One region of the Bradyrhizobium zhanjiangense genome, then DNA from elsewhere that is predicted to be linked to it. Evidence: riboswitches for the same ligand, from Rfam matches in the RefSeq annotation. Region 1 holds a riboswitch; each other region holds the start of a gene.
What was found. A riboswitch is a leader RNA that binds a small molecule or an ion and turns the genes downstream of it on or off. The one in region 1 is predicted to bind cobalamin.
Positions count from the first base shown of each region.

Region 2: it holds a riboswitch for cobalamin, as region 1 does, so the genes downstream of both, metE (5-methyltetrahydropteroyltriglutamate--homocysteine S-methyltransferase) here and XH85_RS30540 (energy-coupling factor ABC transporter permease) in region 1, are expected to answer to the same signal.
Region 3: it holds a riboswitch for cobalamin, as region 1 does, so the genes downstream of both, XH85_RS22705 (TonB-dependent receptor) here and XH85_RS30540 (energy-coupling factor ABC transporter permease) in region 1, are expected to answer to the same signal.

Region 1 covers NZ_CP022221.1:6,343,607-6,346,881, forward strand. Annotated here, with positions in the region: gene cobF (precorrin-6A synthase (deacetylating)) at 1-679, opposite strand, end outside; gene XH85_RS30540 (energy-coupling factor ABC transporter permease) at 726-1,403, opposite strand; cobalamin riboswitch at 1,441-1,660, opposite strand; gene cobA (uroporphyrinogen-III C-methyltransferase) at 1,706-2,437, opposite strand; gene XH85_RS30550 (cobyrinic acid a,c-diamide synthase CobB) at 2,434-3,275, opposite strand, start outside.
Region 2 covers NZ_CP022221.1:2,883,247-2,886,521, reverse strand. Annotated here, with positions in the region: gene metE (5-methyltetrahydropteroyltriglutamate--homocysteine S-methyltransferase) at 1-1,857, opposite strand, end outside; cobalamin riboswitch at 1,961-2,163, opposite strand; gene XH85_RS13390 (nodulate formation efficiency C protein) at 3,179-3,275, shown strand, end outside.
Region 3 covers NZ_CP022221.1:4,751,893-4,755,167, forward strand. Annotated here, with positions in the region: gene XH85_RS45270 (hypothetical protein) at 1-125, shown strand, start outside; gene XH85_RS22695 (hypothetical protein) at 276-485, shown strand; cobalamin riboswitch at 965-1,179, shown strand; gene XH85_RS22705 (TonB-dependent receptor) at 1,380-3,275, shown strand, end outside.

The sequences.
Region 1 (3,275 bases):
CGACAATACGCGAGCCCACTTCGGCCAGCGCGCCGGACATGACGATCTGATCGGGCATGCCAAGATAGGCGCCCCACCAGATCTGAAGCCCAGCCGGATCGAGCGACTGGAACGCCGTGCCGCCGTCGAGCATCACCACCACGGTATCGACGCTCTGCGGCCAGCCGCCTTCGCGCAAGCGCCGCCCCGTCGTGACTAGGAACGGCTCGCCGATGTCGTTGAGCGGCAGCGCATGCACGGCGCACAGCGCCTGGATTGAGGTGATGCCGGGCACGACCTCGATATCAGGCAAGGGATCGAGCCGCCGCGCGATGCGTAGCGAGGAGTCGTAGAGCGAAGGATCGCCCCAGATCAGCAGCGCAACCTTGCCCTCGCCGGCGAGATGATTTGCGATCGTTTGCGACCAGGTCGCGGCAACCGCATCGTGCCAATCGTCCACGCCCTTGCGGTAGTCCGCCTCAGTCGCGTCACGCACTGGCAAGTCGAACTCGGCGATGCGCGTGCTCGCGCTGGTGAGCACGTCCGCGCAGATCGTCCGCCGCAGATCCGCAAGATCGGATTTCGCCGACCCCTTGCGCGGGATCAGGACGAGATCGGCGGCGTTGATGGCTTGGATCGCGGCGCGCGTGAGCTGCCCGGGATCGCCGCAACCGATGCCTATCAGGGAGAGCGTGAGCATCACGAGCGCGAAGGGCGACCGCGCCGGCCGCCCGTTCGCTTGTCTCTTAAGCGGCGTTATGCAGGCGCGGCGTGACGAGGCCGGGCGCGGTGACGCCACGCAGCGACTTCGCCAGCGCCAGCACGGCGAGATCGGCGAGCGGCTCGATCACGATGACCAGCGCATAGGATGCCGCAAACGTCGCGATGTTGGCGAGGTTGGTCGCGCCGAAGCCGGAGCCATAGAGGGCCCAGAACGCCACCCAGGCGACGATGCCGGACTGATAGGCGGTCGAGAGCGCCAGCGCCTGGCGGTATTGCAGATCGACGTAAGCCGTGTTGCGCGGAATGATCCGCGTCGCCAACGCCTGGATCGCGAACAGCGGCACCAGGAGCGTGGTGACGTTCATGCCATATTGCGGCAGGTCGGTCGGCACGAAGAAGACGCCCTGGAGCAGCAGGCCGAACGCAAGGCCGAAGGCGGCGGGCGCAGCACCGAACAGCAGGAACAAGGTCGAGCCCAGGATGAAGTGCACCTCGGAGACGCCGACCGGGAAGTGCGGCAGCACCTGGAAGAAAGTGAAGACGAGGCCGGTGGTGGCGAGCGTGCGCGTCGCGAGCGAGCCGATGCCCTGCTCGCGCACGGTCTCGACCGCGAGTTTCAAGGCAACACCACCTGCGGCGATGCCGGTTGCGTAACTCAACACGAGCTTGGCGCCCGTCACGATCCCTGGTTCGATATGCATGGTTCAGATCCTTCCTGCCGTCACACCCGACGGCCTTGGCCTCAAAACGTGCAGGGCCGGTCTCCTGGCTCGCGGTTCACTGGGGTTCTCCGGCCTTCCCGTGCCTTGCGGCTCAGTGGCTGATCGGAGCCCCTCACCGCTTACAGTCGCGGGGGCGGCTGGGGTTTTGGACGCCGCAACTGGGTCCGCCCATCCCCATTCCCGATTATGCTCCGGCGCTTTGCGCCGCGTCGAGCACCATGCCTCTCCTGTGTGCCCCTTTCGCGAGCCGGGCGTCAAGGGGCGAAGGACGACGGCGGCCATCATGACGGATCGTCTCCCGCCAGGGCGCCGAACAGGATGACGGCGGCCGTCGAGGCGGCGCCGCCCCGCGCAAGCTGCTCGGCGAGCTCGGCAATCGTGGTGCGGACCAGCCGCTCGTCGGAACGGCCGAGTGATTCCGCAAACAGCGCCGGCGTATCTGCGGCGAGGCCATGGTCGATCAATTTTGCGGCAAGCGCCGGAAAAGTGCGCCGGCCCATGTAGACCACGGTGGTTGCCTCGGGATCGGCGAGCGCCGCCCAATTCAGGTTTGGCGGCAGTTCGCCGGTGACGTCGGCCCCGGTCACGAACTGCACCCGCCGCGAGGTGTGGCGCCGGGTCAGGGGGATGCCGGCTTGCGCGGCGGCAACGCAGGCGGAGGTGACGCCGGGAATGATCTCGTAGCCGATGCCGGCCTCGCGCAGCGTCTCCAGCTCCTCCTCGAGCCGGCCGAAAATGCCGGCGTCGCCGGACTTCAGCCGCACCACCCGCGCGCCGGTTGCGGCATAATCGACGAGCAGGCGATTGACATGGTGCTGCTTGGTCGAGGGCCGCCCTGCCCGTTTCCCCACCGCGACGAGATTGGCGCCGGGACGAGCGAGATCGAGGATCGCGCCGGAGGCAAGATCGTCATAGAGCACGACGTCGGCCTCACGCAGCCGCGCAGTCCCCTTCACCGTGAGGAGTTCTGGGTCGCCGGGGCCGGCGGAGACGAAAGAAACAAAACCGCTCACCGATCCTCCGCGATCAGATGGAAGAACGTGCCGGTGGCTTGGCCCCGCCGCGAGCCGGTCTCGGCAATGACCGTGCCGGTTGCATCGTGAACCACGGCCAGCGGCGTGTCCGGCTGGGCGATGATTGTCGAATAATGGAACTCGTGGCCGCGCAGGCGTGCGCCGACCTGATGCCCCGGCATCGGTGCGGCCAGTTCGGCGAGACGATAGCCCAGATGCATGCGGCGCTTGGCAAAGCTGGTCTCCAGGCCGAGCAACCCCGCCATCTCATGGCGCACGCCGTCGGCGTCGGTCAAAGCGATTCCCAACACCATATAGCCTCCGCATTCGCCGTGCACGGGGCGCGTCTCAGCAAAGACGCGCAAGCCGTCGCGAAAGCGTGCACTAGCCGCAATCTTGCCGGCATGAAGCTCGGGATAGCCGCCTGGCAGCCAGCAGACATCGGCGCTTGCGTCAGGCGCTTCATCGGCCAACGGCGAGAATGTCGAGATCTCGGCGCCGGCCGCGCGCCAGGCTTCCAGCATATGCGGATACACGAAAGAGAACGCCGCATCGCGGGCCAGCGCGATGCGTTGGCCCGGCGGCGTCACGTTCAGGCCGTTCTCCCCGGATTGCGGCGACCAGCTGGCTGCCGCTCGCAGCACCGCCTCGAGATCGACATGCTCGGCGACGAAGCGCGCGGCCTCGTCGATCAGCTTGCCGATCTCGACCTGCTCCTCGGCCTGAACCAGGCCGAGATGGCGCTTCGGCAGGCTGATCTCGGCATGGCGCGGCAGCGCGCCGAACACGGCAATGCCGGCATCGTTGAGTGCGTGCCGCACGAGATCTTCATGGCGCG
Region 2 (3,275 bases), 3.5 Mb from region 1:
CTGGATCATGGTCGCACCAGCATTCTCGAGATCGCGGACTTCGTCTCGGATCGCGAGCGCAATCTGGCGGCAGACCTCGCTTCTGGGAATATCATCGCGAACAAAGGACCAGTTCAAGATCGTCACCGGTCCCGTCAACATCGCCTTCATCGGCTTCTTCGTTAGTGATTGCGCGTAGCGCCACCAGTCCACGGTGATAGGCTTCGACCGCACTACATCGCCAAACAGGATCGGTGGCCTGACGCAGCGCGAGCCGTACGACTGCACCCATCCGTTCCTGGTAAATGCGAAGCCGGCGAGTTGCTCGCCGAAGTACTGCACCATGTCATTGCGCTCGAACTCGCCATGCACGAGGACGTCAAGACCGATGTCCTCCTGCCAACGTACGGCGCGCGCAGTCTCCTCCTTGAGGAACCTGTCGTATTGCTCGTCGCTTATCGCGCCTCGCGCATACGCCGCACGGGCATTCCGGACCTCTGTGGTCTGCGGAAACGACCCGATCGTCGTGGTTGGAAAAGCCGGTAGTCCGAAACGATTTCTTTGGATCTCGGCACGACGGGCAAATGGGCTCGCGCGCCGACGCATGGTCTGGTCGATCGCTGTCATCCGGACAGCGACATTGGCATCACGGATTTTCGGCGAAGACCGGCGGACAGTCGCGGCACGTTCCGACTCGGCAAGAGCTAGCGCAACATTCTGGTCGCCCGCAAGTGCCCGCGCTAGGATCGCAAGCTCCCGCATCTTCTGGACCGAGAAAGCAAGCCAGCTCTTGACGTCGGAAGCGAGACCGGTCTCGAGTTCAACATCGACCGGCACATGAAGCAGCGAGCAGGATGGGGCAATCTGTACACGATCCTTGCCAAGCTTCGCAATCGCGGGTTCGAGCTGCTGGCGCAGCGACGACAAATTCGACCGCCATACATTCCGACCGTCGACGACACCGAGCGACATGACGAGATCACTTCGGCCGCCAGCGATAATCTGGTGCAACAACTGTGGCGCTCGAACCAGATCGAGGTGCAGCCCGGCAACTGGCAGGCTCAAGGCGGTGTCGAGATTGTCGCCGAGGTCTCCGAAATAACTGGCAACCATGATCTTGATGGCCGGCCCCTCCTTGGCGAGCCGGTCATAGGCATGTCGCAAAGATTTTCGCGCCCCCTCCTCCAGATCGAGAATCAGGCAGGGCTCGTCGAACTGAACCCAATTTGCCCCACGTTTGGCCAATTCCTGCAGAACCTCGATATACGCGGGTATCAGTTCATCCAGCAGTGAGAGTGGCTGGAACGTGGGATCGGGACTCTTGCCGAGCTTTAGGAATGTGACCGGCCCGATCAGGACAGGGCGGGTCTGAAAGCCAAGGGCCTTGGCTTCCTCATACTCCTCGATCGGCTTGCGAGAGCATAGCCTGAAAGTCTGTCCCCTGTGAAACTCGGGGACCATGTAGTGGTAGTTGGTGTCGAACCACTTGGTCATCTCCTGCGCGGGTGCGCCAAATCCGCGCGGTCCGTGACCGCAACTCGCTTCCTGGTCGTCGCATTGTGAACCGCGGGCCATGGCGAAGTATGTCTTGAGCGAAACGGATTCGTCTTTCGAGGCGTAGATCTCCGGGATGGCGCCAACCATGACACTTGTGTCGAGCACCTGGTCATACAGCGAGAAATCGTTCGATGGAATGACCGTGACGCCGATAGATTTCTGACGAGCCCAGTTCGCGGCACGCAGGCCAGCTGCGTCCTCGAGCAACTGCTGTTCGCTGCTTTTTCCGGCCCAGTAGCTTTCTAGAGCGAGTTTGAGCTCGCGCCTTGGACCGATGCGTGGCGTTCCGAGCGTGGCAACAGGAAGGGAGAGAAGAGACATAGCGTTAACCCCATGTTGGGAGCAAAGGCCATGGCGGACGCAGGCAGGGGAAGTCGCGCGGTGCGACGGCTGCTTGGCGCACCACCGGGACACCCCGCCCGTGGACGAATATTTTGTCGGGGCAGGTCTCCTGGCTCGCGGGTCATCGCTGCTGTCCGGCCTTCCCGAAGCCGCGCAGGCTTCAGTGACATCGTTGGACAGCGGCTCGCCGCTCACAGTTGCGGGGGCAGCGCCGGCATTTTCACCGGCTTCCCTCTTAGCTCCGGATCAAATGGAAACCGGAGAACCTCGACGACCTGGATTATCGGCAAGAGAAGTCTTCCGTCAACCTCCCAGATTCTGTCTCAAGCTGATGCTGCGACATCTGCTACGCGAATGACCGTGCATCTCTATCATTGAGATGATGTAGAAGCGCTCTCCAATCAGCGATATCGCAATGAGCATCGCAGCTGCCCGCGGGGTGCACGCCAGATCGGTGGAACGGACAAATGCGGCTTGCGCGGTCGGGACTGCTGCCTCGAGGGCAGAACGCATTGTCGCCCGTCCCAGCTTCCCAGCGGTTTTTCGAGCACGTGCGCCATCCAGCCACCTTCTCGACCAACAGGATCCGTGTTGAATAGGCCCAAGACATCTGGATAAGCCAGCAACATACCCGGGCAGCACGTTTGATTTGCGGTGCTAGCCACACCCCAAATGCTCGGCGAAGATCGGCTTGGCGTCGTTCGCCATCGAGTACAAAGCGCGCCCGACTGAGGCTGTTCTCGACTTCCGGAGCGCCGCACGTCGCGAAAGGGCGCGCCATGGCCCCTTGGCCGAAAGTGCCCGAAGCCACGGCAGAGATCGAAAGCCCACATTCCGGCAACGATAACCGAACGACACGGTTCAATGACGGCAAACGGGCTGCCACTTCTCATCAGGAACTTGGCACCGAGGCGTTCCGCTGTGCCGTCGAACATCCGGTGCGTGACGGGGATGCATAAGCCGCGCTGGAGAGGTTGAACGGAAACATCGAGACATGCGCCAGTCGGAAAGTCGACAAAGAGGACACAAAACCGGTGCGAATTGCCGTCTATTATCTGGCACGAAGAATGCACGTCCTCTGCATGCCCAGTCCTCCTGCTGGGCATGTCCAGCACAGCAAATTGAGGCTGTCGGTGGCAGTGAAGTTAGCGGCGCGTGACATAGAGGGGAGCGCCTGCTCGCACGGGAAACCAGTGGTCGCCCCGTCGCGTCGCCGCTAACTTCTTGCGCTCGCGCATAACAGGTTGAAGGTTGCCCGCTCTGGAATGACGTGTGGATGAGACCGAATAGGCCGACGGTTATGAAGAAAACGTCAGGAAGACGCGCGCTATGGCTTTGGCTCGGTCGATCCCTGATCTGCCTGGCCGGGCTGGCTGCGACGAGCAACACTGTTCGCG
Region 3 (3,275 bases), 1.6 Mb from region 1:
GCGAGCTGATTGCCAAGCTCGCCACCGACAGCACCAAGCGCGAGTTCTATCTGAAGCTCGCCGAGCAGTACCGCCAGCTGGCGGTGGATATGCGGCAGGCGATCGCGACCAGCGCTGCTGCTTGAGGCCGACTGCAATCCGTTCTTAACATTTGGCGCGCATTCTCAGGCGCATGCGGGCGTCGCTGATTGGCGATGGCTCGTAGTGGGAAGGCCGGGGTTCGTTGCAATGCAGCGCCTCGCGAGTGTCACTTGCCATGTTTGACGGGCAATCCCATGCGTCTCGTTGCAGTGATCATATTCGCGCTCATGACGGCTGCCTGCGATCAGGAGCAGGACATCACCGGCTCGACGTCGACCTGCCCGATGCGAAACTACAGCTACAATCCTCGCGACATGAACCAGTGCGTCAGCGCCTGCAAGTCATGCGATCACGGCACCACGGTCACCTGCACGACCTCCTGCACCCTCAAGGGGGCTCGCTGAGTTCTTGATGCTTGTGGCCAAAATCGCCGGCGCGCCAAAAGACAGGAGGCCGTCGGCGGTGCCCAGGCACCGGAACGATTCACTTGGATTAATCATTGAAGGAGGCGGGCAGGACGCGTGGAGTCCGATTGAATGGGTATGCTCGATCCCGGCCGGTTCCTAGTGTCGTGCTCGCATTGCGACGCATGGCCGATGGCTGCCAACGTCAAACGTTCAAGCTGGTCGGCATTCCCGCGTGAGGTCCGTTTCGTGTGTCGGCGCTGCCGCCGCGAGGAGACCGCGATTGTCTCTGCCTCCGGCGAACTGACGCCGATCAAGCGCATCGATGTTCCGCCACGCGACGTCGCCATCGCTTGGGCGCAGGCCCAGCGCCCGCGAGGGCGGACGTAGCTGCCGGGCCTCTGCTTGCGGGACGCACCGGCAGCGGCGAGTGGTCGCTGCCAGATGCAACCAGCCGATTGACTCCCGGGCTGCACGACTCGTAAAAGATCCGCGACGGTTCTCCTCACGGAGATCAAAAGGGAACGTGGTGCGAGATTTTCCCAACGCCGGGATCTTCTCAATGCCATGGCTGCCCCCGCAACTGTAAGCGGCGAATCTCTCGTCCTATGCCACTGGGAATCTCGGTCCTGGGAAGGCGACGGAGAGGTAACGACCCGCGAGCCAGGAGACCTGCCGTCAGCCGTGGTCACACGCGAAGATGTCGGTCGGGGAGTACAGACATTAGCTTCACCGGAGCGATTGATCGCTCCGTCGTGAAACCTCGTTCGCTGTGACGTGCCACTGATGTCCTGCCGAGGTTTTGTTCGCATGTCTTCCGTTTCCGCCGCAATCCGGTGCCGTCGCACGGCCTGGCTGGCGTCCAGCTTCATCATTCCCGTTCTTGTCCTCAATATGAGGGGCGTCCGCGCCCAGACTGCCGCCGAGCAGTTGCCGCCGGTCGAAGTGACCAGGGCCGACGATCAGAACCGCACGCGTGCCAGGGCGAGCAGCGATGGCGACATGGGGAGACGCCGTGCGACGCCGAACGGCGCGCCGACAGGGACCGGCTCGGCCGGCTTTGGCGGTGAGGCGGCCAGCAACAATGGAGGCATCGTCGGCGCCGCCACGACCGTCATCACGGCCGCGGACATCGCCCATTCGCCGTCGCAGACGCTTGCCGAGATCATCTCGACGCAAGTACCGGGCGCCCAGATCACGACGTTCTATGGCGGTCCGATCGGCGCCAAGACCGGTGTCGACCTGCGCGGCTTCGGCGCGTTCGCAACCGCCAACACGCTGGTGCTGGTCAACGGACGGCGGCTGAACGACATCGACATGGCGCAGGTGGACCTTGCCACCATCCCGCTCAATTCCATCGAGCGCATCGAGATCACGCGCGGCAATTCCGGTGCGGTGCTCTATGGGGACAACGCGGTCGGCGGCGTCATCAACATCGTCACCAAGAACGGCGTCGGCGGACCACCCATGGCCGCGGGCATCGAGGCCGGCTTCGGCTCGTTCAACACCAGGCTCGCCAACGTCTCGACGTGGCTCAATTCCGGTCCGTGGTCGACCTCGTTTTACGGCAACACCGTCAAGACCGATGGCTATCGTGACAACAATCGTTATTCCCAGGAGAACGGCGTCGGCAATCTGAACTACACGACGCCGGGGTTGACTGCGTTCCTGACCGTGACCGGCGACAATCAGGAGCTGCGACTGCCGGGCGGCCGCACCGTCGATCCCTCGATCGGCCTCGACGAGCTCGCGACCAACCGGAAGGGGACCAGCACGCCCTTCAACTATGCCAACCAGCAAGGTTTTGGCGCGACAGCGGGCTTCACAAAAACCCTGGTGAACGACGTCGATCTCATCGTCGACGGCGGCCTGCGCGACAAGAGGCAGCAGAGTGCTTTCTTCTCCAGTCCGACGCCCGTGCCCGCCTTTTTCACCTCGACCTATGTCGACGCTGATCTGACGACATGGTCGATCACGCCGCGGCTCAGCGTGAAGAGCCTCCTGCTCGGAATGCCGTCCCAGCTCTTGACCGGCATCGACTATTACGATGCGAGCTTTCAGCAGAACCGCGGCGCCGGCCAGGGTCTCGCCGCCTGGCACAATTACGACCTCAGGCAGCAGACCGTTGCGGGCTATTTTCAGCACACATTGGGTGTGACGCCTACGACCGACGTTTCCTATGGCGCGCGGGTGCAGACCATCAGTCTGTCGGCACGTGACAATTTTGATCCGGCAGCTCCGTTCAACGCCGACATCGGCGCGCTCCCGCTCAGGAGCGACGAGACCCAATATGCGCTGCACCTCGGTGCCGAGCATCGCCTCAACGACATGGTCTCGCTGTTCGGCCGCGCCGCGCGGGCGTTTCGCACGCCTGACGTCGACGAGCGGGTGTCGTCAGGACCCTCATTCGATCCCTTCTTCAATCCACTGCCGCAAACGTTCCTGCTCAAGACCCAGACCTCGCAGGATGTCGAGGCTGGGCTGCGTATCAAGGGAGGCGGTCTTCAGATGCAGAGCAGTCTCTATCTGATGGACCTCACCAACGAGATCCATTTCAATCCAATCCTGTTCTACAATACCAATCTCGATCCGACCCGCCGTTACGGCTCGGAGACCAGTGTCTCCTATCGCGTCAACGACGCGCTGCTCTTGCGCGCCGGCATGGCTTATACGAGGGCTGTCTTCCGAGAGGGCGTCTGGGCCGGCAATGATGTGCCGCTGGTCTCGCGCTACACCGCGAGTGTGGGTGTCACTTGGAACATCTGGCAGAACTATGTGGTGCTCGACGCC